Regions from separate parts of the Serratia sp. PL7 genome, predicted to be linked through region 1. Evidence: riboswitches for the same ligand, from Rfam matches in the RefSeq annotation. Region 1 holds a riboswitch; each other region holds the start of a gene.
The links. A riboswitch is a leader RNA that binds a small molecule or an ion and turns the genes downstream of it on or off. The one in region 1 is predicted to bind thiamine pyrophosphate.
Positions count from the first base shown of each region.

Region 2: linked by a shared signal. The riboswitch ahead of thiM (hydroxyethylthiazole kinase) and the one ahead of N6G83_RS02285 (TenA family protein) in region 1 are both predicted to bind thiamine pyrophosphate.
Region 3: linked by a shared signal. The riboswitch ahead of thiC (phosphomethylpyrimidine synthase ThiC) and the one ahead of N6G83_RS02285 (TenA family protein) in region 1 are both predicted to bind thiamine pyrophosphate.
Region 4: linked by a shared signal. The riboswitch ahead of thiB (thiamine ABC transporter substrate binding subunit) and the one ahead of N6G83_RS02285 (TenA family protein) in region 1 are both predicted to bind thiamine pyrophosphate.

Region 1 covers NZ_CAMFLB010000001.1:471,059-478,337, reverse strand. Annotated here, with positions in the region: gene N6G83_RS02300 (GlxA family transcriptional regulator) at 1-304, opposite strand, end outside; gene N6G83_RS02295 (SDR family NAD(P)-dependent oxidoreductase) at 431-1,165, opposite strand; gene N6G83_RS02290 (LLM class flavin-dependent oxidoreductase) at 1,179-2,201, opposite strand; TPP riboswitch at 2,351-2,453, shown strand; gene N6G83_RS02285 (TenA family protein) at 2,516-3,199, shown strand; gene N6G83_RS02280 (ABC transporter ATP-binding protein) at 3,196-3,936, shown strand; gene N6G83_RS02275 (ABC transporter permease) at 3,933-4,700, shown strand; gene N6G83_RS02270 (ABC transporter substrate-binding protein) at 4,736-5,671, shown strand; gene N6G83_RS02265 (transporter substrate-binding domain-containing protein) at 5,672-6,412, opposite strand; gene opgB (phosphatidylglycerol--membrane-oligosaccharide glycerophosphotransferase) at 6,699-7,279, shown strand, end outside.
Region 2 covers NZ_CAMFLB010000007.1:126,875-134,153, reverse strand. Annotated here, with positions in the region: gene N6G83_RS26720 (phosphoethanolamine transferase) at 1-590, opposite strand, end outside; gene rluF (23S rRNA pseudouridine(2604) synthase RluF) at 967-1,716, opposite strand; TPP riboswitch at 1,828-1,919, shown strand; gene thiM (hydroxyethylthiazole kinase) at 1,956-2,750, shown strand; gene thiD (bifunctional hydroxymethylpyrimidine kinase/phosphomethylpyrimidine kinase) at 2,747-3,547, shown strand; gene N6G83_RS26700 (hypothetical protein) at 3,534-3,833, shown strand; gene N6G83_RS26695 (inhibitor of vertebrate lysozyme family protein) at 3,853-4,311, shown strand; gene gutQ (arabinose-5-phosphate isomerase GutQ) at 4,394-5,365, opposite strand; gene N6G83_RS26685 (DNA-binding transcriptional repressor) at 5,358-6,134, opposite strand; gene gutM (transcriptional regulator GutM) at 6,218-6,574, opposite strand; gene srlD (sorbitol-6-phosphate dehydrogenase) at 6,855-7,279, opposite strand, start outside.
Region 3 covers NZ_CAMFLB010000045.1:18,646-25,924, forward strand. Annotated here, with positions in the region: gene N6G83_RS52110 (HesA/MoeB/ThiF family protein) at 1-573, opposite strand, end outside; gene thiE (thiamine phosphate synthase) at 566-1,216, opposite strand; gene thiC (phosphomethylpyrimidine synthase ThiC) at 1,209-3,152, opposite strand; TPP riboswitch at 3,267-3,391, opposite strand; gene N6G83_RS52125 (Rsd/AlgQ family anti-sigma factor) at 3,430-3,933, opposite strand; gene nudC (NAD(+) diphosphatase) at 4,035-4,802, shown strand; gene hemE (uroporphyrinogen decarboxylase) at 4,841-5,905, shown strand; gene nfi (deoxyribonuclease V) at 5,915-6,601, shown strand; gene N6G83_RS52145 (YjaG family protein) at 6,650-7,240, shown strand.
Region 4 covers NZ_CAMFLB010000018.1:179,581-186,859, reverse strand. Annotated here, with positions in the region: gene N6G83_RS40120 (sugar efflux transporter) at 1-530, opposite strand, end outside; gene sgrT (glucose uptake inhibitor SgrT) at 677-850, opposite strand; gene sgrR (HTH-type transcriptional regulator SgrR) at 943-2,604, shown strand; TPP riboswitch at 2,642-2,760, shown strand; gene thiB (thiamine ABC transporter substrate binding subunit) at 2,818-3,804, shown strand; gene thiP (thiamine/thiamine pyrophosphate ABC transporter permease ThiP) at 3,780-5,387, shown strand; gene thiQ (thiamine ABC transporter ATP-binding protein ThiQ) at 5,374-6,078, shown strand; gene ivbL (ilvB operon leader peptide IvbL) at 6,167-6,280, shown strand; gene ilvB (acetolactate synthase large subunit) at 6,394-7,279, shown strand, end outside.

The DNA of each region.
Region 1 (7,279 bases):
GCGGCGCCGCGCGGCGCAGCCAATCCGCCACCAGGGCGCCCTCTTCTTCGGTTGCCCCCTTGCCGGCAACAATGACGGTATCGCGCGGCTGGGCCGGATCGAGATCCGCCAGGCGATGGTCAGCCAACAGGCTCAGCCCGGACAGGCCGTGCACCACCCGGTGAGATTGCGTAGTGGCGACCGCGATCTGATACAGCGGCGTCTCGGCGGAACTCAGGCGATTAGCCTGCATCAGGATATCGGCGATGCCCGCCGCTTCGAACAGCATGCCCCCTTCAGGGACGATAATCAGGAATGTATGCATGGCGATAATTACAAGAAAGAGCAAAACAGGCCAGACAACCACTGTATAAGAAAAGCGCCACGGGTTCACCCTGCGGGCATAAAAAAGCCCGCCGATAACCTCGACGGGCCTGGAAGGAATAACCATTCAAACCTGCGGCAAGCTCACCCCGCCGGCGCGCGCCAATTGCGCCAGCAGCGCCGTTTGAAACGCCTCGTCGTGTACCGCTGCATGGGGTTCGAGGCGCTGCTGATGGTGCCAATATCCGCCGGACGCCAGGGCCTGCGGTTCATCGCTGCTCACCAGCCACGCCTGCGTCACATGCCCCAGCGCCAGATCGTCGGGCGCGTCCGCGCCGCCCATTTTTGTCGGCACCCAACCGGGATCGACCGCGCTGCTGATCACGTCAGGCCACAGGCGCGCCACGGCGGCGGCCAGCGCGGTGACGAACAGTTTGCTGTCCGAATAAGAGCCTGCGGCGCCGCCAAGCCAATCCACGCCGTTCAGTTCCGCCACGCCGTCAAAGTGCATACTGCTGCTCAGATAGACGATACGCTTGGGGCGTTCGATCAGGGCCGTCAGCAGGTAGGGCGCTATGACGTTCACCGGCATCACCTGCGGTCCGGTAAACATACCGGCATTGTGGATCACCGCGTCCGGGCGACCGAGGCGATTGACCTGCTCGGCGAGCTGCCGGATCTGCTGCACATCGGACAGATCGCCGATCGTCGCCTGTGCACCGCGATCCAGCAGATCGCGCACCGCGTCCAGACGGCCGGGCTCACGCGCATGCAGAATCACCTGATGTCCTTCGTCCAACAGCGTTTGCGCGGCGGCGCGGCCCAGCCCGTCCACCGAGCCGGTAATGAAAATGCGTGACATCCAGCTCCTCCGTTTAGCGCCAGCCAAGCGCCGGCGCGACATGGGTTAAAATCGATTCGATAACGTGGGCGTTGTAATCCACGCCCAGTTGGTTAGGCACGGTCAGCAGCAAGGTATCCGCTTCGGCGATGGCCTCGTCCTGCGCCAGCTGTTCGATCAGCGCGTCAGGTTCTGCGGCGTAACTGCGGCCAAAGATCGCCCGGGTTTGCGCATCGATATACCCCAGTTGGTCGCCTTCCTTACCGCTGCCGCCGAAGTAGTTGCGATCCCGCTGATCCACCAGCGCGAAGATGCTACGGCTCACGGAAACCCGCGGCTCATGCGTGTGGCCGGCCTCTTGCCAGGCGGCGCGGTAGGCGCGGATCTGCTTGGCTTGCTGGATGTGGAAGGGTTCGCCGGTCTCGTCGTTCTTGAGCGTCGAGCTTTGCAGGTGCATGCCGAGCTTCGCCGCCCAGACGGCGGTGGCATTGGAGCCGGCGCCCCACCAGATGCGGTCGCGCAGCCCGGCGGAAAACGGTTCCGGCCGCAGCAGCCCGGGCGGATTCGGGAACATCGGCTGCGGATTGGGCTCGGCGAACCCTTCGCCGCGCAGCGCTTCCAGGAACACTTCGGTATGGCGGCGGGCCATGTCCGCATCGGTTTCGCCGTCGGCCGGGGCATAGCCGAAATAGCGCCAGCCGTCGATCACCTGCTCCGGCGAGCCGCGGCTGATGCCGAGCTGCAGCCGCCCGCCGGCGATCAGATCCGCCGCGCCAGCGTCCTCCACCATGTACAGCGGATTTTCATAGCGCATGTCGATCACGCCGGTGCCGATCTCGATGCGTTGGGTTTTGGCGCCGATGGCGGCCAACAGCGGGAACGGCGATCCCAGCTGGCGCGCGAAGTGGTGCACGCGAAAATAGGCGCCGTCCGCCCCCAGATCTTCGGCGGCGACCGCCAGATCGATGGACTGCAGCAGCGCATCCGCCGCGGAACGGGTGCCGGACTGGGCGGAAGGCGACCAGTGGCCAAACGAGAGAAAACCAATCTTTTTCATCGGGCATCATCCTCAGAGGCAAAACATGAGCCTACAGTGACAAAAACCGCGCGCCTTGCGCCAGCAAAATCACCCTCGATCGCACTAAACGAACCGATTGCCGCCGCACCGCCCGGCGATTGTAATCAAAAAACAAATGTCGTATAACAAGCAGCTCCGAGGGGTGTCCTGTTACGGGCTGAGATGGCGCAAGCCGAACCCTTTGAACCTGATCTGGGTCATGCCAGCGAAGGGACGGTTAGGCAACAACGCTCTCACCCGTTGCCTGTTCATACCCCAGCGTGCCCGGATCTCCACTGACTCAAGGAGGTCCCATGTCCATCACTACCCTGTTCGAAAGCGGTCTTTACGGCCGGCTGCGCCACCATGCCGGCAGCCACTGGCAAGATTACGTCGATCATCCATTTCTGCAGCAGCTGGCCGCCGGCACCTTGCCTGAACGCGCTTTTCGCCGCTACCTGACCCAGGACTATCTGTTTCTGCTGCACTTCGCCCGCGCCTACGCGCTGCTGGTCAGCAAGCTACGCACCCTGCCGGAGATGCGCGCCGCCACCGCCTCGCTCAACGGCATCGTCGCCGAACTGCCGTTGCACGTGGCCTACTGCGCCGAATGGGGGCTGAGCGAAGCGCAGATCGCCGCCCAGCCGGAAGCGGCGGAAACCATGAACTACACCCGCTACGTGCTGGATATCGGCCATGCCGGCGACGCCCTCGATCTGCTGGCCGGCCTGCTGCCCTGCGTGGCCGGCTATGCCGAAATCGGCCTGCGGCTGCTGCACGATCCCGCCACTCAGATGGAGGGCAATCCTTACGCCTCCTGGATCCGCAACTACGGCGACGAGGGCTATCTGGCCGGCGTGCGTGCCGCCATCGAACTGCTGGAAACCGTCGGCCACCAGCGCGGCGCACAAGGCCGCTTCACCGAGCTGGCGCAGATTTTCACCACCGCCACCCAGCTGGAATCGGCATTTTGGCAGATGGGGCTGAACGCCTCATGACCTCCCCGCTTCTCCCGCCCGGCATCCAGGTGCGGGATCTCAGCCTGCGTTTCGGTCAGCAAATCGTCTTCGACCGGCTGAGCTTCGACATCGCCGGCGGCAGCTTCGTCGCCCTGCTCGGCGCCAGCGGCGCCGGCAAAACCAGCCTGCTGAAGATCATCGCCGGCCTGGCGCAGGCCAGTTCGGGTACGGTGACCGGCAGCGACGGTTTGCCGATCGCCGGGCGCATCGCCTACATGGGGCAAAAAGACCTGCTCTACCCGTGGCTAACCGTCGAAGAGAACGTCGCCCTCGGCTCGCGGCTGCGCGGCGAAGTGGCGGATCGGGCGTGGGTGGCGCATCTGCTCGAACGCGTAGGCCTGGCCGCGCATGGCCGCAGCCTGCCCGCCGCGCTGTCCGGCGGCATGCGCCAGCGCGCCGCCATCGCCCGCACGCTCTACGAACGCCAGCCGATCGTGCTGATGGACGAACCCTTCTCCGCATTGGACGCCATTACCCGCGCCGAGATCCAAAGCCTGGCCGCCGAGCTGCTGGCGCAAAATACCGTACTGCTGATCACCCACGATCCGATGGAGGCCTGCCGCCTGAGCCACCGGCTGCTGGTACTGTCGCCCTGGCCGCTGGGCCTCGACGATACCCACCGTATCAGCGGGCAACCGCCGCGCGCGCCGGATGACGCCGACCTGCTGAAAAGCCAGGCCGAGCTGCTGCAACAGCTGGTGAGGGCCGCGCAATGAAGATTGCCGAAGAGCGTGGCCTCACCCGCCTGCGGCGTGGGCTGACGGTGTTTGCTGGCCTGCTGCTGCTGTGGTGGCTGGCGGCGCAAAGCGGCATTCCGGCCTTTCTGCTGCCCACGCCGGGCGCGGTGGCGCAGGCGCTGTGGGACGGGCGCGGCTATCTCGCCTGGCACACGCTGGTCACGGCTTCGGAGATCGTCAGCGGGCTGGTGCTGGGCGTGCTGCTCGGCGCGGCGCTGGCGCTGTGCATGATCTTCTCGCCGCGGCTGCAGCGCTGGCTGATGCCACTGGTGCTCACCAGCCAGGCGATACCGGTGTTCGCCCTGGCGCCACTGCTGGTGCTGTGGTTCGGCTTCGGCATGAGCGCCAAGGTGGCGATGGCGGTGCTGGTGATTTTCTTCCCGGTGGTGTCGGCCTTTTTCGACGGGCTGCGCCGGGTCAACAACGACTATCTCGATCTGGCGCGCACGATGCGCGCTTCGCGCTGGGCGCAGCTGCGGCACGTGCGGCTGATGGCGGCGCTACCGGCCTTCGGCTCCGGCCTGCGCATGGCCGCCGCCGTCGCGCCGATCGGCGCCATCATCGGCGAATGGGTCGGCTCGGCCGAAGGGCTGGGCTACGTGATGCTGAACGCCAACGCGCGCATGCAGACCGACGTCTGCTTCGCCGCGCTGTTTATTTTGGTGCTGATGACCGTGCTGCTGTGGGCCGCGGTGGATGCGCTGCTGCGGCGTCTGATCGCCTGGGCGCCGGAAAACGACTGATGATTGCAACCATAACCAGGGATAAAGGAACGACCATGATCAAACAAACCGTTTGCGGACTGCTGCTGGGCGCTGCCCTCACCGGCCAGGCCGGTGCGGCCGAGAAGCTGACGCTGGTGCTCGACTGGTACATCAACCCCGATCACGCGCCAATTATGGTGGCCGAGCAGATCGGCGCCTTCAAGGCCGCAGGGCTGGACGTCAAGATCGTGCCGCCGTCCGATCCGGCGCTGCCGCCGCGGCTGGTGGCCGCCAAACAGGCCGACCTCGCCATTACCTATCAGCCGCAGCTGCACTTCTTCGCCGATCAGGGCCTGCCGCTGATGCGCGTCGGCACCCTGATCAACACGCCGCTGAATACGGTGATCGCGCTGGACAAAAACATCACGTCGCCGGCGGATCTCAAGGGCAAAACGGTGGGTTACTCGGTCAGCGGCATCGAACAGGCGACGCTGGCCACCATGGTCGAACACGAGCACCTCAAGCCGCAGGACATCAAGCTTATCAACGTCAACTTCCAGCTGACCAGCGCCCTGCTGGCGGGCCAGGTCGATGCGGTGATCGGCGGCTACCGCAACATCGAAGCGCTGGAGCTGAAGCTGCAGGGTAAAGAACCGGTGGTGTTCAACGTCGAAGACTACGGCGTGCCGGCCTATGACGAGCTGATCATCGTCGCCAACCGCGATGCGGTGAACGAGCCGAAAATCCGCAAATTTCTCGCCGCGCTGAAGCAAGGCAGTGACTACCTGCACGCCCACCCGCAGGACACCTGGCTGGCATTCGCCAAGGCGCACCCAGAGCTGAATACCGAGCTGAACAAACAGGCGTGGCAAGCCAGCCTGCCGCTGTTCGCCCGCGATCCGGCCAAGTTGGATCGCGCGCGCTACCAGGCTTACGAACAGTTCCTGTTCGACAACAAGCTGATCAAGAAAATCACCCCGGTGGAACAGTACGCGGTGGAGCTCGACTGATCACGCCGAGGCGGCCGGCGGCGCCACCGTCACCTCGCCCTGGCCGCTGCGCTGCAAGGCCGCCTTCACCAGCCCGTTGGCCTTGCAGCGTTCGATAAACGCGTTCACGTAGGCGGCGCCCTGCGTTTTTTGCCGCGGCACCGCCATCGCCTGGTGGATGGCGGTGAAATGCCCGTCCAGCACCCGGTAGCCGGGATGGGCGGCCGCGGCGGCCAGCAGCGGTTGACGCACGCCGGCCGCCGCCTCCAGCCCCCGTTCGAAAAACAGCGCGATCGCCTCGGCGGACGTTGCCGCCCGCACCAGCTGCGCCTGCTGCAGCGTGCGCGATAAAAACAGATCGTACGCCGCCCCCTGGCCGACCGCGATGCGCACCTCCGGCCTGTCGAGCTGCGCCACCTCAAAGTAAGGCGCGTCGTTCGCCACCAGGTAAGTCCCCTCGATGATCACATAGGGTTCGCTGAAGGCGATTTGCGCCGCACGCACCGGTTCGATAGCCATAAACGCCAGGTTCCAGGCGCCGCTGTCCAGGTCGGCAAACACCTTGCCCGCCGCGTCATAGGTGACCAGTTCGAGCGCCACGCCCAGCTCCTGGGCCAGCGCGGCGGCCAGCTCCACCGAAGCGCCTTGCGGTTTACCGCCGGCCCCGGCCTGCGCCAGCACCGGATTGCCGTAGTTGATCGCCGCGCGCAACACGCCTTGCGGGGCCAGATCGTCGAGTACCGCGGCGGGAATCGTCTGCATACTTCCTCCTGTGAAGGGCTGATGGGCGCACCGTTCGTGGCGCTCATTAAGCGTAGAGCGAAACCTCCGACCAGCAAGCTTTCGCCGCCGAGGCCGCCGTCGGCGTGATTAACGTCACACTATTGTCATAAAAATGTACAATAGCCGCCGTTCGTCGGCCGTAGCGGGAGATCGCGCGTTGTTCCGCCGCCGGCAATAGGCTATACCCTTCACTTTTCGCGCCGCGGCACGGTCGGCGGCGCAGACCAGGGCAGCAACGTTTTTTCAATCAGACAGGGTTTGGCGGATGGTTTTAGCAGTCGTTTCTTTTGTTCTCTTTTTGGCGTCGATTTTGATTTATCGCACCCGGGCCGCCGCCAACCGCTGGTGGTTCGCCATTCTGCTGACGCTGCTCGGCAGCTATCTGGTGCTGAACGTCATCCTGATCGCCAGCAACTACTTCACCGGCGACGGCATCACCGACGCGGTGATTTACACCGTCACCAGCAGCCTCAAAGGCGCGGGCATCAGCAAATACGTGCTGCCGTTCATCGGCCTGCTGGCGGCGTTGGGGCTTATCTTCGCGGTGCTGGCCCGCAGCCTGCTGCGCCGCAAAGCCAAAGGCAGCAGCGTGGCCTACAGCCTCGTCGCCGTGCTGCTGGCGCTGTTTTCGGTCGGCACCACCCCGGCATTTCAGGACATCTCGCTGCTGGTCAAGAGCCAGATCGTCGGCGATACCGCCGATTTCACCACCTACTACAAGGCGCCGAAAAAGACCGTGCAGGGCAAGCGGCCGAACCTGGTGTACATCTATGCCGAGAGCCTGGAGCGCACCTACTTCGATACCGAGCTGTTTCCCGGCCTGGCCGACGAGCTGAACGCCCTGCG
Region 2 (7,279 bases), on a different contig from region 1:
TGCATACGGGCTTTTTCATCAATCACTTCCTGGTTATTGACGATCACATCTCTGACGAAGCGAAACACGGGATAACCAGAATCGGTCAATTTAAACACGCCGCCGTACGCCAGATTCTGTACTGGCGTGACAAAAAAGCAGACCACGCTGATGGTGAGACATAAGCTGTTGAGGGTGTTCCAAGCGCCTTTCGGGGTTGGCTTACGGCGCAACGCGATAATGCCCAGAGCCAGAATAAACAGCGACACCAGATAGCTGTACCACGGGAAGATGGTCAATATCTCGCTGGACTCTTCCACCGAGGTCGAGTGTAACGCCAGCAGGGTATTAAAATTGGGCGAGCCATAGGCCTGAGCAAACGGGAAATACATGGCAGCGATGAGGCTACACAGCCCGATCACACTCTTTTGCAAGCGTGGGCTGAGACGCCACAGCAGCAGTAACACACAGCCGAACGCCACGGCATACAGCAGACTAAATGGATAGCCGAGGGCGAAGTTGATCAGCAGCGACAGCAGGAAATAAAAGCCTGTCCACGGGGTTAGGGTGACGTCACGTGCTGCCAGGGTATCTTTAACCGTTGAGTTCATGTTTACCGAAAGTTATCAAATGCTGTGTGGTAACTCTGACAAGAGAAGAGTCATAAATCCGTGTGGTAGACGGAAAGGGGGAGGAGGGATAGACCGCATCCAGCGAGCCGCTTCATGTACCCGGATGCGAGAAGATAGAGCCGAATGAAAACAAGATCAACTGATAATTACGGGCTGTTTTGAGAGGTTGATTGCAATTTCGAGCGGAAAGAGAAGTAAAGTGGAACGGTGCGGATATTCAAGAAAATTGCAGCCCCCTTTATGTGAACGGATCGTTATCAGTACGCCCCCTTTTTAGGGGCATCCAGAGCATTTTGTATCAGGTTAATCAGTATGGTCCGAGGAGCTATATTGCTACTGTCGCTTAAATCTGGCGTTATTGAAGCGGGGAGGAAATATCCTCGGATGAGGAGTGTTCAACCAGTTTAAATAGCTCGCGCCGTTCCTCTGTGGTGAAATCCCGCCATTCGCCCAGCGGCAACCCTTTCAGAACGATGTTCATAATACGTGCGCGCTCAAGCTTGGTGACTTCATAACCAAAATATTTGCACATGCGGCGGATTTGGCGGTTAAGCCCTTGCACCAGGGTGATGCGAAACACCTGCGGAGCTTCTTTCTCCACTAGGCATTTTTGAGTCACCGTGCCCAGGATGGGGACGCCTGCGCTCATGCCCTGAATAAACTCATCGGTCACCGGTTTGTTGACGGTGACCAGATACTCTTTTTGATGATTATTGCCAGCACGAAGGATCTTATTGACCAACTCGCCGTCATTGGTCAGGAAAATCAGCCCCTGGGAGTCTTTATCCAGGCGTCCGATAGGAAAGACGCGTCTGCTGTGATTAACGAAATCACCGATGTTATCCCGCACGTGCTTCCCCATGCTGGTGATGATGCCAACAGGCTTATTCAGTGCGATAAGCACCAAATCGTCCGCACTACGCGGTTCGATCGGCTGGCCGTTAACTTTCACCATATCCCCGACCAATACCTGATCGCCCAAGGCGGCTAACCGGCCGTTGATGAAAACGTGGCCCTCCTTGATGTGGAGATCGGCCGTGCGACGAGAACAAATGCCGCTGTCGCTAATGTATTTGTTAAGGCGGATAGATGAGTGAGTTAGCATGGTTTCCCCGTCAAACGCGAACTATACATTACCTGGGGGGGACGGAGTCTCTTTTTATTTTTTGACGCTATCGCGTGATTGACCTCACTGGCGGCAGCGCTAATAATGGCAAACGTCGACTCGGGGTGCCCTTAGGGGCTGAGAAATTACCCGTATTACCTGATCTGGATTATGCCAGCGTAGGGATGTCGCGGTATCTCAGCCGGTACCCGCCTTCTTGAACGCCGGTTGGGAGCATTATGTTTACTCGACCTGATGTGTTACCCGGCACCCGTGCCGCGGCCTGTTTTAACCAATTTAAACGCCAACCTCCGTTGATCCACTGCCTGACCAACGAAGTGGTGCAAGAGCTGACGGCCAATGTGCTGCTGGCGCTTGGTGCTTCTCCCGCGATGGTGGTGGAACCGGAAGAGGCCGCGCAGTTCAGTCGCGTGGCCGATGCGCTGTTGATCAATATCGGCACCCTGCATGCATCGCGAGCAGAATCAATGCTAGCCGCCATAGAGGCTGCCAATTGTGCTGAAAAACCCTGGTTACTGGATCCGGTTGCCGTTGGGGGATTGGAATATCGCGCTACCTTCGCCCGCCGTTTGCTCACCCTGCGGCCTGTGGCGATCCGTGGCAACGCGTCGGAAATCATTGCATTGAGCGGCCTGCAGACCAGCGCCCGTGGCGTAGATAGCCAGGATGACTCGCTGGTGGCATTACCCGCAGCACAGGTATTGGCGCGTAATTGCGGGGCTATTGTGGCCGTCACCGGTGAGACAGATTACATCACCGATGGCGAGCGAGACTGGGCCGTTACGGGTGGTGATGTATTAATGACGCGCGTGGTGGGGACTGGCTGTGCGCTTTCAGCGGTTGCAGCAGCATTTTGCAGTTTGCCGGGCGATCGGCTGGATAACGTTGCCACCGCTTGCCGCGTGATGGCGCTATGTGGTGAAAGGGCCACGGCGCAGTGTTCTGGCCCTGGCAGCTTTACTGCCGCCTTTCTGGATGCCCTCTACCAACTGCGGATGGAGGATCTGCTATGAAACGAATTAACGCACTCACCATCGCTGGCACCGATCCTAGCGGCGGAGCCGGTATTCAGGCCGATCTGAAAGCCTTCTCCGCGTTGGGGGCCTATGGCACCAGCGTGATCACCGCGCTGGTGGCGCAGAATACCCGTGGCGTGCAGTCGGTATATCATATCGAACCGGCATTTGTGGCCGCCCAGTTGGATTCGGTACTCAGCGATGTGCGTATCGATAGCGCTAAAATCGGCATGTTGGCTAATGCCGATATCGTGCGGGCAGTGGCCGAGCGCCTACGCCATTACAAGCTGCCTTATGTGGTGCTGGATACGGTGATGCTGGCTAAAAGTGGTGACCCGCTGCTGGCACCGGATGCGGTGGAATCCATCCGCCGTGAGCTAATGCCATTGGTTTCCATTATCACGCCTAACTTGCCTGAGGCCGCTGCTTTGCTGGCCTGTGCTCCGGCACAAAACGAAGCGCAAATGCGTGAGCAGGGCCAGGCATTGTTGGCGATGGGCTGTCAGGCGGTGTTGATGAAGGGGGGGCATCTAAGTGAAGAGGAAAGCCCAGATTGGCTATTTGCTCCTGGCTTTGAGCAGCGCTTTAGTGCGCCGCGCATAGCGACCAGGCACACGCACGGCACCGGTTGCACCCTATCTGCGGCACTGGCTGCCCTGCGTCCGCGCCACCAGAGCTGGGCCGATACCGTGGCAGCGGCAAAAAACTACCTGCAACTGGCTTTACAGCAGGCCGATAGCCTGGAGGTGGGGCAGGGTATTGGGCCGGTGCATCATTTCCATGCTTGGTGGTGAGCCAGAGATTGAGTTTAAGCTGGCTAAACGGGTGGTGACATTAATCGAAGGTATTGGTGACAAGCGGGGACGCCTTGCCACAATGTCGGAAGAAATGTCGGAAGAAATGTCGGAAGAAATGTCGGAAGAAATGTCGGAAGAAAATTTACCACCGCTTCCTGGAAGGAAAGCGGTTAATCAGGGTTGGGGCAACCAAAAAAGGGTACTGGCAGGTTGTCTGACGAAAAACGCTGGGCCAACTTTCCCGTTTAATTGTGGTCTGAGCTACTTGGAGCTACGCTTTTGATTTACCGAGGGAGAAGACCATGATAGGAAAAAAGAGGTTGCTGGGAGCCCTGGTTGCGGCCCTGCTTGGATTTAGCACCGGCAGTTTTGCCGAACAGATTATCACTGCTTCAGATCTGATCCAGCAGCCGGGCTACCAAACCAGTTGGAAAAATATGGTGAAGGGCCAGGCACAGTTACCGGGTTGGGCGCGCAAAGGGATCGGCACTTCCACACCAGCCGAAACCGTCACCTGGCAAGGGCAAAGCTACCAGATCGGTAACATCTGCAAGCCGCATGACTGCGCCAATAACTTTATGATTGTGGCTTTTAAAGCAGACAAGTCCCAGGCTTGGGGCGTGCGGATTGAAGTGCCCAATAAGCCGCAGGCCATTGACCATCCGAAGAAATACGCCAAATATCAATGGTTGGGTAAACCGGATGATCAGATGAAAGCGTTGCTGAAGAAACAGTTTGAGGGTAATCCAGACTGGAAGTAACGCTGCTGAGGGGCAAAGCTACGCGCCAAGGCCGTTAAGCGGGCGTAGCATGCTACGCCCCTGCTTGAGAGGTTTGCTACTATCAGCCGATCCCGGCCTGATGCAGGTCGTGCAGGTTGATTGCCCCTACCAGTACACCATCGATATCTACCACCGGAGCGGCGCTGATGTGCTGTTCGTGCAGCGCTTCCAGGGCTTCCCCGGCACGCCACTGTTCTGGCAAGCGGTAGCCGGGGCGAGTGATCGCCGGGCTGAGGCTATCATTGAGGCTATTACCCTTCACCAACCAGCGGCGCAGGTCACCGTCGGTAAACACGCCCACCACTTTTTGCTGTGCATCACATACGGCTACCAAGCCTAGTCCGGTACGGCTCAACTCCAGCATGGCTTCCATCACGTTGGCGCTTTCTTGCACCATCGGCAGGCGATCGCCAGTACGCATCAAATGATGGACGCGATTTAGCAGGCGAGCACCCAGGCTGCCACCTGGATGGGAGCGGGCAAAGTCTTCTGCATTAAAACCACGCTGGCGCATCAGGGCCATCGCTAATGCATCCCCCATCATCAGCGTAGTCACTCCGCTGGAGGTTGGTGCCAGGCCCATCGGGCAGGCTTCACGTTCAACGCTGATGTCCAACGTACAGGCAGCACCCAGCGCCAGTGGCGACTCTTTGCCACCGGTCATGGCAATGACTGGGATCTTGCTCTCTGCCAGCAGCGGCAGGATCAGATCCAGCTCTTTGGCGCGGCCGGAATAGGAGATGAAGATCACCACATCCTCGGCGCCGATCATCCCCAAATCGCCATGCAAGGCTTCCGCCGGATGGACGAAAAACGACGGGGTGCCGGTGCTGGCCAATGAAGCGGCAATCTTCTTGCCGATATGGCCGGATTTACCAATACCGGAAATCACCGCCTTGCCACGGCAGTTGAGCAGCAGTTCACAGGCTTGGACAAAGTTGTCATCCAGGCGTGTCAGCAGGCGCTGCGCTTCGGTCAGCTCAATTTCCAGCGTTTCACGGGCAAAGTTGAGCAGGGCAGTGGCATTACTCATCAAGTGGGTCTCCTACCAGAATGATATTGATACCTTTGGCCTGTAGCGCAGCCAGGTAATCCGGGTTGATGCCGTTATCGGTGATCAAAGTATCCACGACGCTCAGATCGCACACCACGTTAGGGCTTTTGCGGCCAAACTTCGAGGAATCGACCAGCAATACAATGCGGCTGGCGGCTTCACACATCGCCTTGCTGACATTATGCACCTCATTAAAGGTGGTGACACCCGCATTGAGGTCGACACCGTCGGCCCCAATAAACAGCTTGTCGAAGCTGAACTGCTGAAATGCCGATTCCGCCAGGCTGCCATGAAAGGAGGCAGATTTTTTCCGGTAGGTGCCGCCGGGCATCAGGATGGTTTGATCGTTATCCAGTTCCACCAGCGCGTTAACGATAGTCAGGCTGTTGGTCATCACGGTGATGTTATTGAACTGCGCCAGATGCGGCACCATCTGCAATACCGTGCTGCCCGCGTCAAAGATCAGTGAATCGCCATCGTCGATCAGCTTGATGGCCGCATAGGCGATCTGGCGTTTCTTTTCGGTGTTGATATGGGTTTTACGATCGATGGGCTGATCGCCATCGTCACGGCTAAGCACCACGCCGCCATAGGTGCGGATCACCTCGCCTTCTTCTTCCAGCAAGGTGAGATCTTTACGGATGGTGGTGCCGGTCGTGGAAAAATGCTCTGCCAGGGCATCCACTGCCGTTTTGCCATGCCGCTGCAAGTATTCGAGGATAGCGGCTTGCCGCTGCTTTGGTTTCATAGAGATCCCTGTTCACAAGAGTTGACCATTCCTCTCGGTGATATAGTTCACTATGAAAGGTAATGTCTTTTAATGTGAAAATATCATGATTTCGGTGCGATCGCTAACGATAGTGCAGTTTGGCATGCCCGATCCTCAGGGAAGATCACATCTGGGCAGAGTTGTTGTTGGTGCATGCCATGTAACTGCGTGAGTTGTTTCGGCTGGGCGAAGATGGTCAGGCCACGCATCAGCATGCTGCCACAGACTCGTTGTTGGGCATCAAACGCCAGCGCCAATACCACGCGAGGTTTGAACCTGCCCCCAGAACGGCCAACGCCTACGGTGCCCAACTGGCATAGGCTCTCGAACGCGCGGTTAAAGCGCTGGAGCTGCCACCAACCCAGGGCGATTTGCATCAGCCAGGCGATAACGGCGAAGGTAACTAGTGCGCTGGTCATACGGTTGTTCTCCTGTGTGAAAATAAAGGTGAGAGTCCGGTGATCGTCCCCTCACCCTAGCCCTCTCCCACAGGGAGAGGGGACTGTACGTGCCACGAATTAACTTTCGTACCTAGCCATTGAGCCTATGCCACAGATGATCTCCAGCACCTTACCGCGACACCGAACTGGCTCCCTCTCCCTAAAACAGGTGTGCATGAGGAGCACGGTCTATGCATTGGGAGAGGGTAGGGGTGAGGGGCTGCTAGGTGTTTTTCCTCTGGCCCCTAACCGATTAATATCAGAACATCACCTGGCCACCGGTAATGTTGATCGACTGGCCGGTGCAGTAAGAGGCTTTATCGCTGGCATAAAACAGCAGCGTGTTCAGCACGTCCTGGTAGTCACAGCCGCGTTTCAGCGGAACCTTATCGGTATAATACTTCTCGACCTCTTCAGGCTTGATCCCCAGCTTCTGCGCATATTGCGGCAATAGCGACTGGAACATCGGCGACTTCAACAGGTTACCGAGCATCAGGGAGTGCACGGTGATCCCGTAATCGGCCAGATCGAGCGCCAGCGACTGCGTCAATCCAACGCCACCGAACTTGGCGGCGCTGTAGCCGGAATTATGCTTACTGCCGACCTTGCCGGATTTAGAGTTGATTTGAATGATGCGTCCGGCGATACCGTCGCGGATCATCAGGCGAGAGAACTCGCGGGCAC
Region 3 (7,279 bases), on a different contig from region 1:
GAGTACCCCAGCAGTGCGGCAGTTGCGCTGCGGTTCTTCCTGCTCCGGATACAGGCAGGCGTAGCAGCCGTGCGCATAGGGCGGCTCGAGCACCAGCAGCTGGCCGCTGAAACCGACCGCGCTGCCGCTGATCAGCGGCTTGGCGGCGGCGATGCAGGCGGCATTGACCTCATGACGGGTCGCCATATTGTCGCAGCAGTCCAGCACCAGATCGGCGCGGGCGACCGCGTCGCGCAGCGCTTGCCCCTGTAGCCGTTGCGCCAGCGGGATGGATTCCACCAACGGGTTCAGCGCCTGCAGGTGGCGTTGCGCCAGCGCCGCCTTACCGGTGGCGGTATCGGCGCTGCGGTAGAGGATTTGCCGCTGCAGGTTGGTAACGTGCAGCTGGTCGTCGTCGGCCAGCAGCAGCGTGCCGACGCCGGCGGCGGCCAGGTACAACGAAGCCGGGGAACCGAGCCCGCCCAAACCGACGATCAGCACCGTGGCGCGCTTGAGTTTCTCCTGGCCTTCCGGGCCGACGTCCTCCAGCAGCAGCTGGCGGCTGTAGCGCAGGAATTCCTGATCGTTAAGCATCGCTCGACCCCTCGCCTTCGATCAGCCGCAGCAGCTCGGCCGTCGCCGCGCGCCAATCCGGCGCCTGGGTGATGGCGCTGACCACCGCCACGCTGCCGACGCCGCACGCCAGCACTGCCGGTACGCGATCGATACTGATCCCGCCGATCGCCACCGTCGGGTAATCCGCCAGGCCGGCGATGTGGCGTTTCAACTCCGTCAGCCCCTGCGGCGCCGAAGGCATGTCTTTGGTTTGGGTGGGGAAGATGTGCCCCAGCGCGATGTAGGACGGTTTCACCGCCAGCGCGCGCGCCAGTTCGGCGTCGTCATGGGTGGACACGCCGAGCCGCAACCCGGCGCGGTGAATGGCAGCCAGATCGGTGGTATCGAGATCTTCCTGGCCCAGATGCACGCCGTAGGCGCCATGCTTGATCGCCAGCCGCCAGTAGTCGTTGATGAACAGCCGTGCCTGGTAACGCTGGCCCAGCGTGATGGCGGCGGCGATATCCTCTTCGACCTGCTCGTCAGGCAAATCCTTGATGCGCAGCTGGATCGTGGTGACGCCGACTTCCAGCAGGCGAGCGATCCATTCCACGCTGTCGACGACCGGGTAGAGTCCCAGCTTGTGGGGCGTTGCCGGGAAGGGGGTCGTGATATCAGTCATTGTTTGTCTCCTCTTGCAGGGAGCCGGCGCTGTGATACAGCTCGCTGCCGCGGGCACGGAATTCGGCGGACATTTTCTCCATGCCGGTCAGCTGCACTTCGATCGGCTTGGCGGCCTCCTGGGCGGCGGCGTAGTCGCGCACCTCCTGCGAAATCTTCATCGAGCAGAATTTCGGCCCGCACATTGAGCAGAAGTGGGCGACCTTGCCGGATTCCTGCGGCAGGGTTTCGTCGTGATAGGCGCGCGCGGTGGCCGGATCGAGCGCCAGATTGAACTGATCTTCCCAGCGAAATTCGAAACGCGCCTTGGACATGGCGTTATCGCGGATCTGCGCGCCCGGATGGCCCTTGGCCAGATCGGCGGCGTGGGCGGCGATCTTGTAGGTGATCAGGCCCTGTTTGACGTCTTCTTTGTTCGGCAGGCCGAGGTGCTCTTTCGGCGTGACGTAACACAGCATGGCGCAGCCGAACCAGCCGATCATCGCCGCGCCGATGCCGGAGGTGAAATGGTCATAGCCCGGGGCGATATCGGTGGTCAGCGGGCCGAGGGTGTAGAACGGCGCTTCGTGGCAGTGTTCCAGTTCTTCGGTCATATTGCGGCGGATCATCTGCATCGGCACATGGCCCGGGCCTTCGATCATCACCTGCACGTCGTATTCCCAGGCGATTTTGGTCAGCTCGCCCAGCGTATGCAGCTCGGCGAACTGGGCTTCGTCGTTGGCGTCCTGAATCGAGCCGGGGCGCAGGCCGTCGCCGAGCGACAGCGAAACGTCGTAGGCGGCGCAGATCTCGCAGATTTCACGGAAATGCTGATAGAGGAAGTTTTCCTGATGGTGCGACAGGCACCATTTGGCCATGATCGAGCCACCGCGCGACACGATGCCGGTCAGGCGTTTGGCGGTCATCGGCACGTAGCGCAGCAGCACGCCGGCGTGGATGGTGAAGTAGTCGACCCCTTGTTCCGCCTGTTCCAGCAGCGTATCGCGGAACATCGCCCAGGTGAGGTTTTCCGCCACGCCGTTGACCTTCTCCAGCGCCTGGTAGATAGGCACGGTGCCGATGGGCACCGGGCTGTTGCGCAGGATCCACTCGCGGGTTTCGTGAATATAGCGGCCGGTGGAGAGATCCATCACGGTGTCTGCGCCCCAGCGGGTGGCCCACACCAGCTTCTCCACCTCTTCTTCGATCGACGACGTGACCGCCGAGTTGCCGATATTGGCGTTCACCTTCACCAGGAAATTGCGGCCGATGATCATCGGCTCCGCCTCCGGGTGATTGATGTTGGCAGGAATGATGGCGCGGCCGGCGGCCACTTCCTGGCGCACGAACTCCGGCGTGATGTTGTCCGGCAGGTTGGCGCCCCAGCCCTGGCCCGGATGCTGGTGGCGCAGCACCTCGCCGCGAATGCGCTCGCGCCCCATGTTTTCACGGATGGCGATGAACTCCATCTCCGGGGTGACGATGCCGGCGCGGGCATAGTGCAGCTGGGTCACGCACTTGCCCGGCAACGCCTTGCGCGGCAGCGGCAGATGTTCGAAGCGCAGGTGATCCAGCCCCTCGTCCGCCAGCCGCTGTTGGGTGAAGCCGGAGCTGGCGCCGCTGAGAGTCGTGGTATCGCCGCGCGCGTCGATCCAGCCGGCGCGCAGCTTGGCCAGGCCGGCGTGCACATCGAGCTCGGCCTGCGGATCGCCGTAGGGGCCGGCGGTGTCATACACCGGGATCGCCTCGTTCTGTTCATACTGCGGGCTATCTTTGCTGCCGCCGACCAGGGTCGGACTGAGCTGAATTTCGCGCATCGGCACCTGGATATCGCGGCGCGAGCCCTGCAGGTAGATGCGGCGTGAGTTTGGGAAAGCCATGCCTTGCAGCGTGTCGATAAACTGCTGGGCGGCTTCGCGTTGCGCTTTACGGGCGCGCGGGGGATTAATGTTAGACATAGCAAGTTCCTACCAGTGTGTTGGGTTGGGAAAGTTGCTTGTCTGGAGCTCGGAGGGAGTAATGATGGTGGCCGATAAGGCAGGGCGCCCGCAAGGGGGAGGCCGTGCCTGTGGCGATAGATTACTCTTGTTCCCTTCGCGGGTATTAACCCGATCAGGTTCCGCGGATCCCGAATTAACGGTCTCAGCCTGGCTGATTCGATGAACAAATCAGGCGCTAGGCACTCCGACAAGATGCCCCCAGTATAGGAGGGATATGAAAAAAAACTATAAAATTTTAACGCGCCGGATCCAGCGTCTGGTCCGGCAGCGGTTGCTGCGCGGCTTCTGCTTCCAACTGGATCAGCTTATCTTCCAGCGCAAAGCGCGCCGCCAGCGTTTCGCCGATATCCGACAAGGCCTGGTGGAATTCCAGACAAACCTCCTGATCGATATCCACTTCGGTATAGCGATCGTGGAACGCCATGATCTGTTCAGTATTGGCCCACAGCTTGGGATAGATGTTCACCGCCAGCGACATTTTCGGACTGGCTGCGCCTTCCACTTGTTTGATAATTCTGTCATAGATATGAAAATGCCCTGCGGAGAGGTAATCCACCAGGTTGTGGCAAAAGTTCTCCAGCGCTTTTTCATTCAGCGGCGTATGCTTTTCTTTATTCGGTTTGAGGCCTACCAGCGTGCAGTAGGCGACCAGCAACTGTTTGCGGGCCTGAAGCCATTGATCAACTAATTCATTACTACCGCCAACGCGCTGAGTCAGCCTTTCCAAACGGTTGAGCATGTTTGACTCCGTGTAAGTAACAAAAGTAACCGGTAAGTTATTAAAATGTAACAAAGCCGATTTGTAGAGTGCCAGTGAAGCTGAGGTTGTGCAACAACGATATGGAACTTGCATTAACGGGCAATGAAAACGGCTGGTGGATCGTCAGCCATGAAAGCAAACTTTGGTTACCGAACGGTGAATTACCGTCGGGGACGGCCGCCGCCCTCGGGCTGCAGGGCCACATGGCGCGCACCATCGGTGAATGGGAGGGCGCGCCGGTCTGGCTGGTACGCCAGGCGATGCCGCGGGAGATGGGATCGGTGCGTCAGCTGTTGGATCAGGATCGCGGTCTGTTCCAGCTTGCCGGGCGCGGCGTTCAGTTGGCGGATTTCTACCGCTCTCATCGCTATTGCGGCTACTGCGGCCATGAGATGCACCTCAGCCGCTCCGAAAGCGCCTGCCTGTGCGGCCACTGCAAAGAGCGGTACTACCCGCAGATTGCGCCCTGCGTGATCGTCGCCATTCGGCGCGACGATCAGATCCTGCTGGCGCAACACGTGCGCCATCGCGGCGGCATCCACACGGTGCTGGCCGGCTTCGTCGAGGTGGGCGAAACGCTGGAACAGGCGGTAGCGCGCGAAGTGATGGAAGAGAGCAATATCGAAATCAAGAACCTGCGCTACGTCACTTCACAACCCTGGCCGTTCCCACACTCGCTGATGATGGCCTTTATGGCCGATTACCATCAGGGCGACCTTCGTCACGATCCCAAGGAGCTGCTCAACGCCGGCTGGTATCGCTACGACCAACTGCCACTGTTGCCGCCGCCCGGCACCGTGGCGCGCCGGTTGATTGAGGACACCGTGGCGCTGTGCCGGGCAGAATAATGTACAATGGCCGGCAGATTATTAAGGGAGCCCCATAAATGACTGAGTTGAAGAACGATCGCTACCTGCGCGCGCTGTTGCGCCAGCCGGTGGATGTGACCCCCGTATGGATGATGCGCCAGGCCGGTCGTTATTTACCGGAGTACAAGGCGACCCGCGCCCAGGCCGGTGATTTCATGTCGCTGTGCAAGAACGCGGAGCTGGCCTGTGAGGTTACGCTGCAGCCGCTGCGCCGCTATGCGCTGGACGCCGCCATTCTGTTCTCCGACATTCTCACCATTCCCGACGCCATGGGGCTTGGCCTGTACTTTGAAGCCGGCGAAGGCCCGCGTTTCAGCTCACCCATCACCTGCCGTGCTGACGTCGACAAACTGCCGGTGTTCGATCCAGAAGTGGAGTTGGGCTATGTGATGAACGCGGTGCGTACCATCCGCCGCGAGCTGAAGGGCGAAGTGCCGCTGATCGGCTTCTCCGGCAGCCCATGGACATTGGCTACCTATATGGTTGAGGGCGGCAGCAGCAAGGCCTTCACCAAGCTGAAGAAGATGATGTATGCCGAACCGGCCACGCTGCACCTGTTGCTGGACAAGCTGGCGGACAGCGTGATCCTGTACCTCAACGCCCAGATCAAGGCCGGCGCGCAGTCGGTGATGGTGTTCGACACCTGGGGCGGCGTGTTGACCGGGCGCGATTACCGCGAGTTCTCGTTGCACTACATGCACAAGATCGTCGATGGCCTGCTGCGTGAGAATGACGGCCGCCGCGTGCCGGTGACGCTGTTTACCAAAGGCGGCGGGCAGTGGCTGGAGGCGATGGCTGCCACCGGCTGCGATGCGCTGGGGCTGGATTGGACCACCGACATCGCCGACGCTCGTCGGCGCGTGGGCGATAAAGTGGCGCTGCAGGGCAACATGGATCCGTCGATGCTTTATGCTTCCCCGGCGCGCATCGCGGAAGAAGTGGAGACCATTCTGGCCGGTTTCGGCCACGGCAACGGCCATGTGTTCAACTTGGGCCACGGCATCCATCAGGATGTGCCGCCTGAGCACGCCGGCGCCTTCGTCGAGGCGGTGCACGCGCAGTCGGCGAAATACCACCGTTAAGGATTTGATGTGACCGATATGCAGGCCCTGCGCGCCGAACAGCTGCGGCGCGCGGCTGAAGTCATTCGCTACGACGATCTGCCGGCCGACCCGCCGGCCTTCATCGCCGGTGCCGACGTGGGCTTCGAGCAGGAGGGGGCGGTGACGCGCGCCGCCATCGCCATCCTGCGCTATCCGTCGCTGGAGCTGGTGGAGTATCAGGTGGCGCGTATCGCCACCGTCATGCCTTATATCCCGGGTTTCCTGTCGTTTCGCGAATACCCGGCGCTGTTGGCCGCCTGGGCTCAGCTGCGGCAAAAGCCGGGGTTGATCTTCGTCGATGGACATGGCATTTCGCATCCGCGGCGTCTCGGCGTCGCCAGCCATTTCGGCCTGCTGGTCGATGTACCGACCATCGGCGTGGCCAAGAAGCGCCTGTGCGGCAAATTTGCGCCGCTGGACGCCGCCGTCGGCGCGCTGGCACTGTTGGAAGATAAGGGTGAACAGCTGGGCTGGGTATGGCGCAGCAAGGCGCGCTGCAACCCGCTGTTCATCTCTACCGGTCACCGCGTGGGCGCCGACAGCGCGCTGGCGTGGGTGCAGCGCTGTATGGCGGGCTACCGTTTGCCGGAGCCGACCCGTTGGGCTGATGCCATCGCATCGCGGCGCCCGGCGTTTCAGCGTTGGTTGCAGCAGCATCCGGAGGTGTCGCCATGAGCGATTTCGGGTACACTGCGCCGCAGATAACGCGTAAGAGAGTAAAGCATGCTACGTAACCCGATTCATTTACGTCTGGAACGGCACGAGGCTTGGCAACATTTGACCTTTATGGCCAGTTTGTGCGAGCGTATGTACCCGAATTACCAGATGTTCTGCAAACAGACCGAGTTCGGCGATCCGGCGGTTTATCGCCGCATTCTGGATTTGGTGTGGGAAACGCTGGTGGTGAAGGACGCCAAGGTCAACTTCGACAGCCAGCTCGAGAAGTTGGAAGAGGCGATTCCGTCGGCGGAAGATTACGATCTTTACGGCGTTTACCCGGCAATTGATGCCTGTATCGCATTAGGGGAACTGATCCATTCGCGGCTCGGCGGGGAGACGCTGGAGCACGCCATCGCCATCAGCGAAACATCGATTCGCACCGTGGCGATGTTGGAAATGACTCAAGCCGGTAAGGAAATGACCGACGAAGAGTTGGGCAGTTTGCCTGCGGTAGAGGAAGAATGGGATATTCAATGGGAAATTTTCCGCCTGTTGGACGCCTGTGAAGAGCGCGATATAGACCTGATCAAGGGGCTGCGATCCGACCTGCGAGAGGCCGGTGTCAGCAACATCGGGATAAATTTAGCGCAATAAGGCAGCAAAACGTGATTTAACGCCTGATTTGTCATGCCT
Region 4 (7,279 bases), on a different contig from region 1:
GCAATTATAAACATCACGGTAAAGCCGTAGTTCAGTGCCAACATAAACGACAGCGGCGGGCCGATCACCCAGGCCAGTGAAAGCTGAGCACGCATCACCGAACTGAACATCACTACTTCACGTGCCGAGCTGTCCGCATACTCACGCGCCAGGGCAAAAATCTGCGGCATGGCGGTATTGGCAATCGCGGCCAGCAATACACCAGCAGTGATCAAGGTCAGATAATCACGGTTGAACGCAAACAACAGGCTATTGCCCACCGCCATGGCACAGCACACTAGGATCAGCTTGCGCCGATCGCCACGGGTATCCGAACGCTTGGCCAACAGGAAGCTGACGGCAATCCCGGCGATGGCATTCACGGTATAGAACATACCCACCCATAACGGGCGCACCTTTACCTCGGTGGTCAAAAACAGGCTCAGCGTGGGGGCTTGCAGCGCTCCGGCAATGCCGGTCAGGAAGGCTATCAACAAGAAGGCGGCAAAAACGGGATTAAAACGGCGCGGCAACCAGCGTCTGAAACTCATGGCGATATCCCTATCCAGAAATAAAGAAGGCTATGCTACAGAAGGAAAATTGCCGAAGGAAGTCAAGACGGCAGATAAAAATGCCAGTGGGTTGCCCCACTGGCTGGTGAAAAGCACCATTACTCAGAAACACTTTGCGGTGAACGTCAGATACGCTCACGGTATTGCTTGTCGCTCAGCGTGGCGATGTCCCACTGGGTCAAATGGGCCAGCATCTCCAGCCGCGCCTGTTCAGGTACCACCCGCAGCCAATCGGCCTGCTGGCGGCGGATCGCGGTGAAATAACGCTGATAAAACTGTTTAGTTAACAGAACCGTCATTTGTTATCCCTCCGCTGATTCAACTGCCCTCATTATCGGCGTAATATAGGGAAAGATAAATTGACGACTTGATGCCAGAGAGTTCCTCTTTTATGTCCACCTCACGCCTGCAACAACAGTTCATCCGCCTGTGGCAACGCTGCCATGGACAAACCACCGAAACCACGCTGCAAGAGTTGGCAGAGGTGCTCAGTTGCTCCCGTCGCCATGTTCGCTCGCTACTGGGAGCCATGCAGCACGAGGGCTGGCTGACATGGCAGGCCGAATCCGGCCGGGGTAAACGTTCGCAGCTCAGCTTCCACTACACCGGGTTGGCATTGCAACAACAGCGTGCCGAAGAATTGCTGGAACAGGATCGCATCGATCAGTTAGTCCAGTTGGTGGGCGATAAAGACGTGGTACGCCAAATGCTGCTTTCCCAGCTGGGACGCAGCTTCCGCCAGGGGAAACATATCCTGCGCGTGCTCTACTATCGTCAGCTTTACAACCTGTTGCCCGGCTCGGCACTACGCCGTTCAGAAACTCACCTGGCAAGACAGATTTTCAACGGCCTGACGAGGGTAAACGAGGAAAACGGGGAACTGGAACCCGATCTTTCGCATCATTGGCAAACAATCACCCCTTTGCACTGGCGCTTTTATCTACGTCCGGCGATCCATTTTCACCATGGCCGTGAGCTGGAAATGGAAGATGTGATCCAGTCGCTCAACCGCCTGATCCCACAACCGCTATTTTCACATATCGACAGGATCGACTCGCCCACGCCCTATGTCATCGATGTGCATCTGCACACGCCGGACTACTGGCTGCCCTGGCTGCTAAGCAGCGTACATGCCATGATCCTGCCGCGCGAATGGCAGAGCCTGCCGGATTTTGCCCGCCATCCGATCGGCACCGGCCCCTATCGCGTGATACACAACAATCAGAGCCAGATGAAAATCCATGCCTTTGACGACTACTTTGGCTATCGCGCCCTGATCGATGAGGTCAACATTTGGGTATTACCGGAAATCACCGAAGAGCTGGCCCACTCCGGCGTCCAACTGCAGGGAGATGATACCGGTAGGAACGAGCTGGAAAGCCGTCTCGAAGAAGGCTGTTATTTTCTGCTGTTCGACCAGCGTTCGGCACTGGCGGCCGACCCGGAGATCCGCAGTTGGCTAAGCGAACTGATCAATCCGATCGCGCTGCTGAGCCATGCCGGGCCGCTCTACCAGCGTTACTGGGCTCCGGCCTATGGCATTCTCCCGCGCTGGTTACATAACCGTGTGTTGGGGCAGCAACCCAAGCCTGCGGGCTTAACTGAATTGACCCTGACCTTCTACAGCGAACATTCCGAGTTCCACGCAATCAAGCAGGCTATCGCCTCTCTGCTGGCTGAGCAGGGCATCAAACTCAATGTACAGGTCGTGGATTATGAAGCCTGGCATAAGGGCAAAGCGCAAAGCGATCTGTGGTTAGGCAGCGCCAACTTCACCCTGCCGCTGGAGTTTTCGCTATTTGCCACGCTGTATGAACTGCCGTTGATCCAACACTGTTTGACGGAGGATATCGCGCAGGATGCCGCTCAGTGGCGAGAAAATCGCCTGTCCATGGCCGAATTTTGCCAGCGCCTGGTCAGCAACCATCAGTTGCATCCGTTATTCCACCACTGGCTGCAACTGCATGGTCAACGCAGTATGCGTGGGGTACGAATGAATACCCTCGGCTGGTTCGATTTTAAATCTGCCTGGTTTGCGCCGCCGGAAGCATAATCGCCTTTCACCCACGCCGCTAAGCCTCTACAATAGCGCCGACTCAACGGGGTGCGGATAACCCGCCAATTTTTGGCCAACGGTTTTCCGCTGAGAGCACACCCGTCGAACCTGATCCGGTCAATACCGGCGGAGGGATTTGAGCATGGCGCGTTAACCTTCGTTAACCCAGTCCTCAGATACCTTTGCCCCCTTTACTATTAGGAGTGCAAAGTGGTCAAAAAATACCTGCCCTGTTTATTACTGCTAGCGGCGATGCCCGTCCTGGCCAAGCCAACGCTGACGGTCTACACCTACGACTCTTTCGCTGCCGACTGGGGCCCTGGCCCGGCGGTAAAAAAAGCCTTTGAGGCCGAATGTGACTGCGAATTGAAATTCGTGGCGCTGGAAGACGGCGTGTCGTTACTCAATCGCCTGAGAATGGAAGGCAAAAACAGCGCCGCCGACGTGGTTTTGGGGCTGGACAACAACCTGCTGCAAGCCGCGCAGCAAACGGATCTGTTCTCCGCCAGCCAAGTCGATACTAGCAAGCTCACGGTTCCCGGTGGCTGGCACAACCAGACCTTCGTTCCCTACGACTATGGCTACTTTGCTTTCGTCTACAACAAAGACAAGCTGAAGAACCCGCCGACCAGCCTGAAAGAGTTGGTAAGCAGCGATCGCCCCCTGAAGATCATCTATCAGGATCCGCGCACCAGCACACCAGGTCTTGGCCTGCTGCTCTGGATGCAGAAAGTATATGGCGACGAGGCACCGCTTGCCTGGCAACGGTTGGCGAAGAAAACCGTCACCGTTACCAAAGGCTGGAGTGAAGCCTACGGCCTGTTCCTGAAAGGGGAAGGCGACATGGTACTGAGCTACACCACCTCCCCCGCCTACCATCTGATCGAAGAGAAAAAAGACCTCTATGCGGCGGCCAACTTCAGCGAAGGCCACTACCTGCAAATCGAAGTCGCTGGCAAGCTAAAGGCCAGCAAACAGCCGGAACTGGCCGAGCGCTTCATGCAGTTTATGGTCTCCCCGGCCTTCCAGAACACCATTCCCACCGGCAACTGGATGTACCCGGTGATCAAGACGGAACTGCCCGCCGGTTTCGAACAGATGAGCGTGCCGCAAACGGCATTGCAATTCAGTGCCGAGGAAGTGGCACAACAGCGTGGTAACTGGATCCGAGCATGGCAAACTGCCGTCAGCCACTGATCCCCCGCTGGTTATGGCCGGGGCTGATGGCCGCAGGTCTGATCCTGCTGATCGCGTTGGCGGCCATGGGCTCGCTGTGGCGTCATGCGCCAGAAAGTGATTGGCGCAGCCTGTGGCAAGACAGCTACCTGTGGCATGTAGTGCGCTTTACCTTTTGGCAGGCGCTACTCTCTGCCGTGATCTCGGTGGTGCCTGCCATCTGGCTGGCCCGAGCGTTATACCGGCGGCGCTTCCCTGGCCGTAATCTGCTGCTGCGGCTGTGCGCCATGACGCTGGTGCTGCCGGTGCTGGTGGCTGTATTTGGCATGCTGAGCGTCTACGGCAGGCAAGGCTGGCTGGCAACGCTGTGTGGTTGGCTGGGCGTGAACTACAGCTTTTCGCCTTATGGCCTGCAAGGCATCCTGCTGGCGCATCTGTTCTTTAATATGCCGCTGGCCACCCGCCTTCTGCTACAGGCGCTGGAGAACATCCCCACCGAGCAGCGCCAACTGGCCGCACAGCTGGGGATGAACGGCTGGCAGCAGTTCCGCTTTGTGGAATGGCCTGCGTTACGCCGCCAGATCCTCCCCAGCGGCGCACTGGTGTTTATGTTGTGTTTTGCCAGCTTTGCAACCGTGCTGTCGTTGGGCGGCGGGCCACAGGCCACCACCATAGAGCTAGCGATCTATCAGGCCTTGAGTTACGACTACGATCTCAGCCGCGCGGCACTGCTAGCGCTGATCCAACTGGCTTGCTGCCTGGGGCTGGTGGTGCTCAGCCAGCGTTTGAGCCAGGCTCTGCCGGTTGGCCATACCCACGCCCAGCGCTGGCGCGATCCGCAGGACAGTCTGGGGCGGCGCATTAGCGATACGCTATTTATTGTCGCTGCGCTACTGTTACTGCTACCTCCGTTGCTGGCGGTGATCATCGATGGTGCCAACCAGACGCTGGTCACCGTGCTGCAACAGCCCATTCTCTGGCAGGCCCTGTTCACCTCGCTACGTATCGCACTAGGCGCGGGCATTTTGTGCGTGGTATTGACCATGATGCTGCTATGGAGCAGCCGTGAGCTGAAGCTGCGGCAACGGGCCGCCTGGGGACAGACGCTGGAACTGAGTGGCATGGTGATCCTCGCAATGCCGGGCATTGTGCTGGCTACCGGTTTCTTCCTGTTGCTGAGCGATACCACTGGGCTACCGCAATCGCCTTATGCGCTGGTGATCCTCACCAATGCATTGATGGCGGTGCCCTACGCGCTGAAAGTGCTGGAAAACCCGATGCGCGATCTGGCCGAGCGTTATAATCCACTATGCTTGTCTCTGGATATCCACGGCTGGCAGCGGCTGCGCTGGATCGAGCTGAAAGCGTTGCAACGCCCGCTGGCGCAGGCTTTGGCCTTTGCCTGTGTGCTGTCGATTGGCGATTTCGGCGTGGTAGCGCTGTTCGGCAACGAGCAGTTCCGTACCCTGCCTTTTTATCTCTATCAGCAGATTGGCGCATATCGCAGCAACGACGGGGCCGTGACCGCTCTGCTGCTACTGCTGCTCTGTTTCCTGCTGTTTACCCTGATTGAACGTTTACCGGGCCGCCATGCTGACGCTTGAAAAACTGACCTATCTGTACGAACACCTGCCGATGCGTTTTGACCTGCGCATTCAGCCGGGAGAACACGTTGCGGTGCTGGGCCCTAGTGGCGCAGGCAAAAGTACCTTGCTCAGCCTGATCGCCGGTTTTCTGCCGGCGGCCAGCGGCAAACTGTGGCTCAACGGAAGCGATCATACCGCTTCGCCCCCCGCCAAACGCCCGGTGTCAATGCTGTTCCAGGAAAACAACCTGTTTGCCCACCTGACTGTCAGGCAAAACATCGGCCTAGGGCTGGATCCTGGCCTGCGCCTAACCGCCGCACAGCAGGAACAACTGGCACAGATTGCCCAACAGGTCGGATTGGAGGGGCATCTGCAGCGCCTACCGTCGCAACTTTCCGGCGGGCAGCGGCAGCGGGCAGCCTTGGCGCGTTGCCTGATCCGCCAGCAGCCGATCCTGCTGCTCGACGAGCCTTTCTCTGCACTCGATCCGGCACTGCGCAGTGAGATGCTGCAACTACTGCAAAACGTCTGCGACCAGCGCCAACTCACGTTGCTGATGGTTTCACATAATCTTGAGGATGCCGCCCGCATCGCGCCGCGTACGTTGCTGGTCGTGGATGGGCGGATTTATTACGACGGCCCAACGCAGGCATTGGTAAGCGGCAGCGCACCGGAAGCCAAGGTGCTGGGTATTCCGGTTAAACCGTGATCTACTACGCGTTTTTTATGCTGAACCAATAAACCTGTTGTGCGAATTTTGCACCTGTGGTTTTATAAAATTCTGTTTTTTACTACTGATGATAAGGCTCCCTGTGATCGCATCCTCGCTGACCTCGACCCTACTAACAACCGCGCTACCAGCCGCGGTGGTCGTCGTGCGTGTGGTGGTGGTCGTCGGCAACGCGCCGTAGGGTCCGAATCAACGCATCGATTCCCAAACCCCGCCGGCGCAAACCGGGCGGGGTTTCTTGTTTTAGTCCCCCTGCCCAGAAAAGCTAACCGGCCCAGAGAAAAGGATAGGCACATGGCAACTTCGGGCACGCCACACCAAGGCCAACGTATTACCGGCGCACAGCTGATCGTGCATCTGCTGGAGCGTCAGGGTATCACCACTATTGCAGGCATTCCCGGTGGCGCAGCGCTGCCGCTGTACGATGCTCTGAGCCAAAGCACCGTCATCCAGCACGTGCTGGCCCGCCACGAGCAAGGGGCCGGTTTTATGGCGCAGGGCATGGCACGTACCAACGGCAAGGCGGCGGTCTGTATCGCTTCCAGCGGCCCAGGAGCCACCAATCTGGTGACCGCCATTGCCGACGCCAAGCTCGATTCGATCCCGCTGGTGTGCATTACCGGCCAGGTATCTTCCTCGATGATCGGCACCGATGCCTTCCAGGAAGTGGATACCTACGGCATTTCCATTCCCATCACCAAATACAACCACCTGGTCCGTGATATCAGCGATCTGCCGCAGGTGATCTGCGACGCATTCCGCATTGCCGAATCCGGCCGTCCAGGTCCGGTGTGGATCGACATCCCGAAAGACGTGCAAACCGCCGAAATTGAGTGGGATTTGTTACCGCCAATGGCCGTTCCAGACGCCCCACCGGCCTTTGATAGCAAGCAGGTCGAACAGGCTGCTGCAATGATCAACCAGGCCAAGCGCCCTATTCTGTATCTGGGTGGTGGCATCATCTGCGCAGAAGCCCATAAACCGGCGCTGGAAATGGCCGAGCGCTCCAACCTGCCAACCACCATGACGCTGATGGCATTGGGCGCAATGCCGGTAGAACACCCGCTGTCATTAGGCATGTTGGGGATGCATGCCGCGCGCAGCACCAACTTTATCCTGCAAGAAGCCGACCTGCTGATCGTGCTGGGCGCCCGCTTCGACGACCGGGCAATCGGTAAAA